Regions from separate parts of the Bacillus sp. JJ1122 genome, predicted to be linked through region 2. Evidence: riboswitches for the same ligand, from Rfam matches in the RefSeq annotation. Region 2 holds a riboswitch; the other holds the start of a gene.

Region 1 (4,572 bases), on a different contig from region 2:
AACCTTACAAAAAAAAGTATAATCAATAGTATCTGGGTCACGTTTATTGCTGATTTATCCTTTACCCTCATTTCTAAAGATTTTTTAAAATCATTACAAATAAATAAGTAATTAATAAATAATGTGTTTAGTAACTTTACAATTACATTATTGCACCTTACTAGTTATATGTCAAACGTAAATTATATATAAATTTTAATTGAATAAAATGTTAACTTCGATACATAGCTGTTGATCTCCGCTCCAGGCGCTTGCTTTCCTGGGGGCGTTCGCCGAGCCTCCTCGTCGCTGCGCTCCTGCGGGGTCTCGCCTGAACCACTAATCCCCTAGGAGTCAAGCGCCTTCCGCTCCGATCAACAGGCTTACTAACACGATTGGTAATTCAACAAGATTATAAGTTACATAATTACAATGATAATTTAATTGCTAAAAACATTTTGTAACGTTACAATGTAATTACAAATTAAATTACTAACATTTACTTTCATTAAGGAGAAGTTTTATATATGAAGAAAAAAGTGACTATGCAGGATATTGCGGATCGGTTGAGTATTTCTAAGAATTCTGTTTCGCAGGCTTTGACGGGGAAGCCGGGGGTTAGTGAGGAAACGCGGCTGATGGTTCAAAGAGCTGCGGATGAGTTGGGGTATTCTTATACTAATAATAGAAGCAGTCAAAAGTACGATGAGAAGAAGGGTATCAATATTGCCCTTATTGCTTCTGATTATGCTTTTTCGCTTAAAAGCTTTTTCGGGGAGATTTACCTTAGCGTGGAAAAGGAAATGAGGGCACGGGGCTGGAATTTATTAATTGAGTCGATTGACAAGGAATCGAAGGATAAGTTAATCCTCCCCTCTCTGCTGTCAAATCATCAAATAGATGGGATTTTAATTCTATCTCATATTAGCACTGACTATATTTCGAAGATTATCGATACTGGAATCCCGACTGTGCTAATTGACCATCACTCACCATACCTGCAGGCGGATGCGATCTTGACGAACAATCGCTTTGGCGCTTATAAGGCTGTTGAGCACCTGATCCAATTAGGACATCAAGACATTGCATTCGTTGGAGATATTGAGGTTTCCCCAAGCTACCAGGAGAGATTGGAAGGCTATATGCTTGCCCTGAGAAAACATGGGATAGAACCAAATGAAGCTCTATTATTTACTGACGCAGAAGAAAAACAGGAAGAAATAAACGGGTTTGTCGATGAATTGCCCTATATGCCGACTGCATGGTTTTGTGTAAACGATGGACACGGATTCCTTGTCCAGTCAGTAATGCAGCAAAAAGGATATAAGGTTCCTGAAGACATATCGATCTGCAGTTTTGACAACGGACAACTGTCCCAAATCGCTACTCCAAAAATCACTACCGTAAATATCGATTTAAACTACTATGGAAAAAAAGCAGTCGAACAGTTGAACTGGAGGATTAATCATAAGGATGAACCTATCCATGAAATCCTGCTGCCAACTACATTGATTGTTCGAGAATCAACCGCTGCTAATACAGTCAAATCAAAATAATTTTCATGGAAGCAAGGGGACGGTTCTCTTGCTTCCTTTTGCTTTAGGTAATTATAAGGTTTTTACTTGGATATTACATAGTTGTGCACGGATTGATTGCCCTGCACAAGCTCATAACTAAATCAGGCCTCCCAGAATGTTAACTAAGGGGAACATTTAGACACTTATTGCTGACATACTTTAATTATTCTAATAAGCAATAATAAAGCAATGGCAACTTTACCGAAAACTTATTCTTTCACCTCAATACTAAGTTCAGTAACAAGACTCTCATTCCCCTTAATAATGACAAGCTCTTCCTTACGGTTCAATTCATCCGTCTTAGCCATCCACGGCTCTACACAAACGAAGTCATTTCCACTTTCCGTCCATAACACGATGTATTTAAACTGCTCTCCATAGCTTAACTTAATCCTCTTCTTCTCTGCTGGATCACCAAATGAAATAGAGGAATCATTTGAATTTATGAAGACGACTGATTCTTTTAGGTTCGTTAAGTCAACCCTACCGGTGAACTGTTTTATTTGATCGTCATTGTAGTCATAGTATTTCGTTGCATCTGTTTCGTACCCAAGATTCTTTTCGCTTGTTTTGAAATAGGGATGAAAACCTGCATAAATCGGCATTGGCGAATCGCCCAGATTGTTATATTCCTGCTTAATCATAAGTTTTCCACCCTCTAGTACATATGTAAAAATAACAGTAAAGTCAAAAGGGTATGAGAGTTTCGTCTGTTCATTGCTGGTGATCCTTATCGATAGAAAAGCCCTGTTATCCGCCTCCTGACCAATAACTTCCCATGAAGCATTACGCGCAAAGCCATGGTTGGACATGGCATACGTCTTCCCTTCCCACTCATACGTTCCATTGGCCAGTTGGCCTGAAATCGGGAAGAGAATCGGAATGCCGCCTCTTACATTTTTTTCTTCGTTATAAAACGTTTCTTCATTTAAGTACAGCAACTCTTCACCTTTTACTCCGTATGAATATATAATGCCTCCACGTTCCGGGGCAATCTTGACCCATGAATTAGTCAAAGAATCTATTAGTTCGTATACTCTATAGTTTTGATCGATTGACTCTTGAACTTTATACATCATTCCACTCCTCTAGATAATATTCAACGTTGCTTCCAGAAGCCAGGAAATCAACATTTCTATATAATAGATTATAACCTAATAAAGATTGAAGAACTAAAATAGCCCTACGAATTCAAAAAGCCCTTAAAATAAATAAAAAGCAGCCAATAGGCTGCTTTCACTTTTGTTTACATCTCAAGATGACGGTCACCAATTTTTGCGGCATACATAAGGCTCATGAAAAATAAAACAGTTAATGAACCTACGATTAGGCCTGCGAAAAATGTTAACATAGCTTTCCCTCCAAGGGTTATTTCATAATTCGCCGGAAGGTCTTCATATTCGGTAGCTGGCTGGCATAGCCCTAAGGCTTTAGCCCCTATAGTTTTGCGCCACCATCTTTCAATGGTTTTGCCCTTTCGTACGAACTATGTTTCTAACTTGAGTATATCTAATATTAATATATTGTCAATTAAAAAATAGGTAAAGATAACCAATAAAAGAGTTTCCCAATTCAATTACTTTGGTCCTAATTATATTAGTTGGAAAAAGCGAAAATATAAGATATTAAATTAGAAATGGTAACCAAAATGACTAAGATTATGACATTAACTCTCTTAATGTGTGAATAATTTTAACTTTTATTAATCAACAGACATACATTTTGTCTACCTATGTCAGACTACTCCGATTTTTGAGGATTAAATTTCCAATATAATTAGAGGTTATATTTTCAGAGATGGGGAATAAACTATATAAGTTTCTCAAAATTACGGGGATGTGATGGTATGAACCGGGAAGGTAATTTTGGAGTAGGCTTTTCTTGGGGAATTTCACTTAGTATACCACTTTGGATTTCTCTATTCGGTTGGATAAAGTTATTGATAAAATTTTTATAGCTATGCAAACTTGTTTAAAAAAATATGACCTTATAATACTATAGCCTGTCCTGAAATAGGACAGGCTAATTCTTTAATTATGATAGTATTTCCTGTACCTTATTCATTACAGATTCCTTTAAGCTATCTAACTTATCTTTACTTTCCTCAAGTGTGGCAGCTTTTACCCCAAAGTAAAATTTAGCTTTTGGCTCTGTACCTGATGGACGAAGGCAGAACCATGAACCGTCAGCCAAGTGATATTTAAGAACATTTGATTTAGGCAAATCGATACCATTTTCTGTATTATCTTTAAGGTTTACTTTTATACTCAATGAATAGTCTTCAACAGTTGTTACCCCAATCGCAGCCATTTCGTTGATCTTTTCTTCACGGAAACGATTCATAAGCATTGCGATTTTCTCTGCTCCATCTTTTCCTTTTAAAGTTATGGTTTCTAGTCCTTCCTGGTAAAAACCGTCCTTTCAAAGATTTCGAGTAACCACTGATATAAGGTTTCTTCTAAGGAAAATATACATTTCCAGCCTAATCTATTAAAATCTTCCGTGAAGAAACAACAAGACAGGTTGGATTTCCTACACAACGGTCTGTATATAAGATATTCGCTTTCTTTCCTGTTTCCTTTTCACATGTTGCAATGACTTTCTTCACCGAAAAACCCTTACCGTTCCCTAAGTTGTATATTTCATTTGTTTTTGTGCCATTTAACAAATCTGAGGCCAACACTGAAAATGTTTTCACAAAGTTCTAAGGAATGCTGAAGAATAATAGGAATCAAATGCGATTCAGGATTATGATCCTCACCGATTTCCCCCGTAACATGAGCACCCGGCTGCATTAAAGTAGCGAAAAACATCATACGACAGACCAATTGCTTTGTGAAGCTCCTTTCGAATATGCTCAATCATCAATTTAGAACCACCATATGGATTAATAGGATTTGTAGGCGTATCCTCACTAATCATCTGGATTCTCTCTTGACTCCACCCACTAAACTATTAGCTGCAAAATGCATAACTGCATCAATATCGTAGGTAGAAAATACTTGCTCTAAATCTG
Region 2 (4,572 bases):
TCGGTTATTAAGCAGGCAATCTTTTTAGACATATGATCAACATCTCCTTATATAAGACTTTATCTCCACTATTAAAGTTTCCCTCTTCTGTCTGACTAAAACATCTTTTACACATCCATTATCTAGGATAAAAGTAATTCTAAAGAACTATATTAGATAAAAATAAAAAATATCATTTTATATTTTTTTTAATCCTCTATAATTTAAAGTAGGACATCAATAGGGAGAGAAGGAGCACCATGAATATAAACTATGTAAACGTAATGGAAGAAGTGGTTTCTACTCTTGTCAATGTTTTGATGATGAGTCCTGATTACCAGACTTTTTGTAATTGTTCAAAGTGCAGGAATGATATCATCGCCATTAGCCTCAATACACTGCCAAGCCATTATGTCACAACCGAAGATGGCCGAAAAATGGTATTTGAGCAGCTAAATACCCAGGAAAACAGAGCCTGGATTAATAAAAGAATCATCAGCGCAATTCATTTGGTTGGAAAATATCCGAAGCATTAAGTAAAAATAGTTAAATCCATGTGGTTGGAAATATCCAAGCATTAAGCAAAAATAGTAATATCTCTGTGGTTGGAAAATATCCGAAGCAATAGTAAACAAAAATAGCAAACGGCTTCCCGCAAATGGGAAGCCATTCTTTTTATAAAATATCATATTATATCGATTTCGTATCCATACGCCGGGCGAAATCAACGAACCGGAATTTGTCGGGACGGTGCCTGGATTCTGTATATTGGAATTGGGTAGCGTCATCGAAGTAGATATAATTCTTTACGACAACGATGGCATGATAACCTTCCATATCCAGTTGCCTACGGTCTTCCTCGCTTGGTTCCTCAACAGTGAATTCCTTTTTGGCAAAGCTGATCTTTTTTTCAAGCTTCTTCTCGATATATTCAAAAATGGAATTTTGACAGTTTTCCATTGTTAGTCCAGGCACAAATCTCTCCACAAGAAAATCCTTATCAAGGATGATCCTCTCTCCATCGATAAGCCTTACTCTTGTTACCTTCCAGACTTTCTCATCAACATCGACATGCAGTTCTTTGGCAATTTCCCGTCCAGCCATCTCCAATGTAAAGTCCTCAACATTCGTTTCAGCGTTTCCTCCCAGATTCCCGGCAAGTTCTTTAAAGCTGACAAGCCCGGAAATCGGGAACTGATGTCTTTTTAAATCCAGAACCAGAGAGCCCTTTCCGCGAATCTTCTGGATAAATCCATTCTGCGCAAGCAAATTCAATGCTTTGCGAATTGTCTCCCTCGAAGTTTTATAGCTTTCAGCGAATTCATTTTCTGATGGCAGGATGGTTTTCGGCTGATAATGGCCATCCTGAATCAGTCTCGAGATCTCTTCATATATCAACAAATACTTTTTCTGCATCTTATTCCCCCATGCCTATACTGATTGCTATCATTTTACCTTTTTTTCCGTGTTTTGAGAACAATTGCGGTGCTAAAGGCTCTAGTTAGATGGTTCTGTTAAGGTTCTTTGTGACTACTTGGGCTGAAAATGTAATTGAAGAATGGGAAAAGCCTGAATCTGAAATAATGCTTACAACGAGGATTTTCTACCTGAACCCTATAATAAATTGGACATTCATTATCACGATCCTCAGACTTAAAATTATCTTGTATAATGTCGATATAAAAATGAACAATGGATATTGCACTAATTTTCCCAAGTTGTTCGCAGCAAAAACTTCAATAAAGTACACTATGGGAAAACTAAATTGGTTATAATTGTTCTGTAAGCTGTTCTTAATATGGAACTATTTTAAATGATTTGTTATTATATAAATATAAATTGATAAGGTGTGGATAACTTTGATCGGTGAACGAGTAAAAAGACTTCGACAGGAAAAGAAAATGTCGCTATCAGAACTGGCAGAACAGGCTGGCGTTGCGAAATCATATTTAAGCTCTTTGGAGCGAAATCTTCAAACAAACCCGTCCATTCAATTCTTAGAGAAAATTGCTGCTGTCCTTCATATACCTGTAGACCATTTAATCCATGAACAGCCAGACAAAGAAAATATGGATTCTGATTGGGTGAAGCTTGTTAAAGAGGCAATGGATTCTGGAATTTCCAAAGACCAGTTCCGAGAGTTTTTAGAATTCAATAAATGGAAACTTGATAATAAATAAGTTTAAATGGATAGCCTGTAAAAGCTGTCCATTTTTTTCACCCTTTTAACGGTGCAAAAGGTACCCACCTTTCCGCACGCAGCAGTAAGTATGCCGGGAGGGAGCTAGGAGTAGATGGGAGGGGAACTCACTATTTAAGGTTAACATTTCCCCAAAAATAAAAAGCACCTCAAAGAAGAGCTGCTTGATCAAATTTTTATATTATATGTAGGTTTTACAGCTCAGTACCAGCTGATTGGCTATTGAAGTTCTTTAAAAACTCGCGGATTTCCTCTTTCTTCAAGCCCATTTCCAGTGCTTCCATGATTAACTGCATCCATTCTGTATCCAGTTCTTCGAAAATTGCCTTCTCACTAATCAATTTCTTCCCCCCAAAATACTATTTGTATTCCAGGCAGTCCGGCCATCATAGTACATTGCACCTTAGATCCGTGACTTTGCGTCCTAGTTTTTCAACAAGTTTGCCTTTTTCTGTGCCTTTTATCATATCCTTAACTCCCAATATCATTGTATATGGTTCTTTTTATTTATAATGTAGGTATTTGTCGGTTACTTTTTATCGATTATTTCTGTTTTTTTCCACTAAATTACAAAAACATGTGTTGTTTTGTTTAGTTTTCAGAAATTTCAAGCATTTTTCGAGGCTTTTTTGTCATATTTTATCCCTAATTGTTGAACAGTTTTTTTATTCTTACCCCCAAAAATTATTGGCGGACTCATTAATAGTCGTTTCTTTTTTATATGGAGCGTTATTCCATCGATTTAAAATGGTCACTTTTTCAAGAGACACAGCTTGAAAAAAGGGATATCTAGTTAAATCGTGACCACAAACAGGGCAAAGCCACTCCCCTGCTTCACTGCTGCTATACGATGGACGATTGCACCGATCACAGTGTTTCCTGTACATACCCTTCAAAACCTCCTGGGTCAATCAAATTGGCGTCTTTGTTCTTAATAAAGTATAGTTCAATAGAATCATTTATGAAAAAGTCTGAAAAATGCCGAATAATCCCAAAAACTCAAGGAAATCGTTCGTTTTAAAGAATATGCTTTGTTTTCCATACATTTACGTATTTTTAAAAGAACTTAGTTGTTCGTTATAATGAATTGATGAATTGATTTAAGGAGAATAACAATATGATGGTTGGCGAGAAAATTAAAATTTTGCGGACAAGAAAAAAGTACTCGATCACTGAGCTATCTGAAAGAGCAAAGGTGTCGAAATCCTATCTTAGTTATATTGAAAGAGGCATCCAGAAGAATCCCTCCATGCAAGTTCTCACTCGTCTGGCCAAAACCCTGGATACTACAGTTGAATATTTAACGGGGCAAGAGAAACAAGTTAACAAGAATGGTATTCCAATTGATCAGGAATGGCTCTTGCTTGTTGATGAAGCGATAAAAAACGGGATCAGCAAAGAAGATTTTTCCTTTTATTTAGACTTTGTGAAATTCAAGAAACAAATGAATCACGAGAAATGATAGCAAAATCAAACTATACTTATAGTTCCTCAGTCACCCTCCCATCCATCTTTTTGTTACTTATAAAATACAACTGAGCCAATCGATTTATACCAATTTTTATTATTTAATGTATTGACACCATTCTGCTTCAAATTCATCGCAGTTTAGTTCCTTCATAAAAAATCCATCTGTAAACAGCGACATAAAAAAAGAACCAGCTCATGACTGGTTCTTTTTGATCTATTTTGCCAGGCTGACAGCGATTAGCGCTCCCACCCTGGCATTATTTTTGATAAGGGCAATATTCGCAGCAAGACTCTTTCCTTCTGTTAATTCTTTTATTTTTCTAAGCAGGAACGGAGTAACTTGTTTGCCGCCGATTTGATTTTCCTTCGCTTCTGCCAGTGCTTTTTCTATGACTCGATTGATGTGGCTTTCCTCAAGAGCATAATCTTCGGGAATCGGATTTGCCACCACGACGCCCCCATTCAGTCCCAGCTCCCATTTAGTCCGAATCATATCTGCAACTTCAGCGGTCGTATCCAGGCGGAAATTCACCTTGAATGGACTCGTCCTCGTATAAAACGCAGGCAATGTGTCCGTTCCAAATCCCACGACTGGAACTCCGTATGTTTCCAGATATTCAAGTGTCAAGCCAATGTCCAGAATCGACTTCGCACCGGCACAGACAACGGCTACATTCGTGTTTGCCAGTTCCTGAAGGTCAGCGGAAATATCCATCGTCACTTCTGCCTCGCGATGCACTCCCCCAATCCCTCCGGTGACAAATACTTCAATTCCGGCAAGCTCAGCGCAAATCATCGTAGCCGCAACTGTGGTCGCTCCATTTTTCTTACAGGACAATAAGTATGGAATGTCACGCCTGCTCGCTTTTTCAACATCCTTGCTCTGTCCCAAATATTCCAGCTCTTCATTCGATAGGCCAATC

What was found. A riboswitch is a leader RNA that binds a small molecule or an ion and turns the genes downstream of it on or off. The one in region 2 is predicted to bind cyclic di-GMP.
Region 1: linked by a shared signal. The riboswitch ahead of V7201_RS09940 (DUF3789 domain-containing protein) and the one ahead of V7201_RS02865 (anti-repressor SinI family protein) in region 2 are both predicted to bind cyclic di-GMP.

What each region holds. Positions count from the first base shown of each region.
Region 1 covers NZ_JBALQL010000016.1:567-5,138, reverse strand. The annotation lists gene V7201_RS09950 (LacI family DNA-binding transcriptional regulator) at 507-1,535, shown strand; gene V7201_RS09945 (aldose epimerase) at 1,766-2,635, opposite strand; gene V7201_RS09940 (DUF3789 domain-containing protein) at 2,803-2,907, opposite strand; cyclic di-GMP riboswitch class I at 2,956-3,040, opposite strand; gene V7201_RS09935 (hypothetical protein) at 3,591-3,905, opposite strand; partial or broken gene V7201_RS09930 (NAD-dependent epimerase/dehydratase family protein) at 3,950-4,572, opposite strand, start outside.
Region 2 covers NZ_JBALQL010000003.1:115,321-119,892, forward strand. The annotation lists gene V7201_RS02845 (type 1 glutamine amidotransferase domain-containing protein) at 1-32, opposite strand, end outside; gene V7201_RS02850 (late competence development ComFB family protein) at 240-515, shown strand; gene treR (trehalose operon repressor) at 670-1,395, opposite strand; gene V7201_RS02860 (helix-turn-helix domain-containing protein) at 1,839-2,159, shown strand; gene V7201_RS02865 (anti-repressor SinI family protein) at 2,374-2,520, opposite strand; cyclic di-GMP riboswitch class I at 2,550-2,635, opposite strand; gene V7201_RS02870 (helix-turn-helix domain-containing protein) at 3,297-3,641, shown strand; gene V7201_RS02875 (pseudouridine-5'-phosphate glycosidase) at 3,864-4,572, opposite strand, start outside.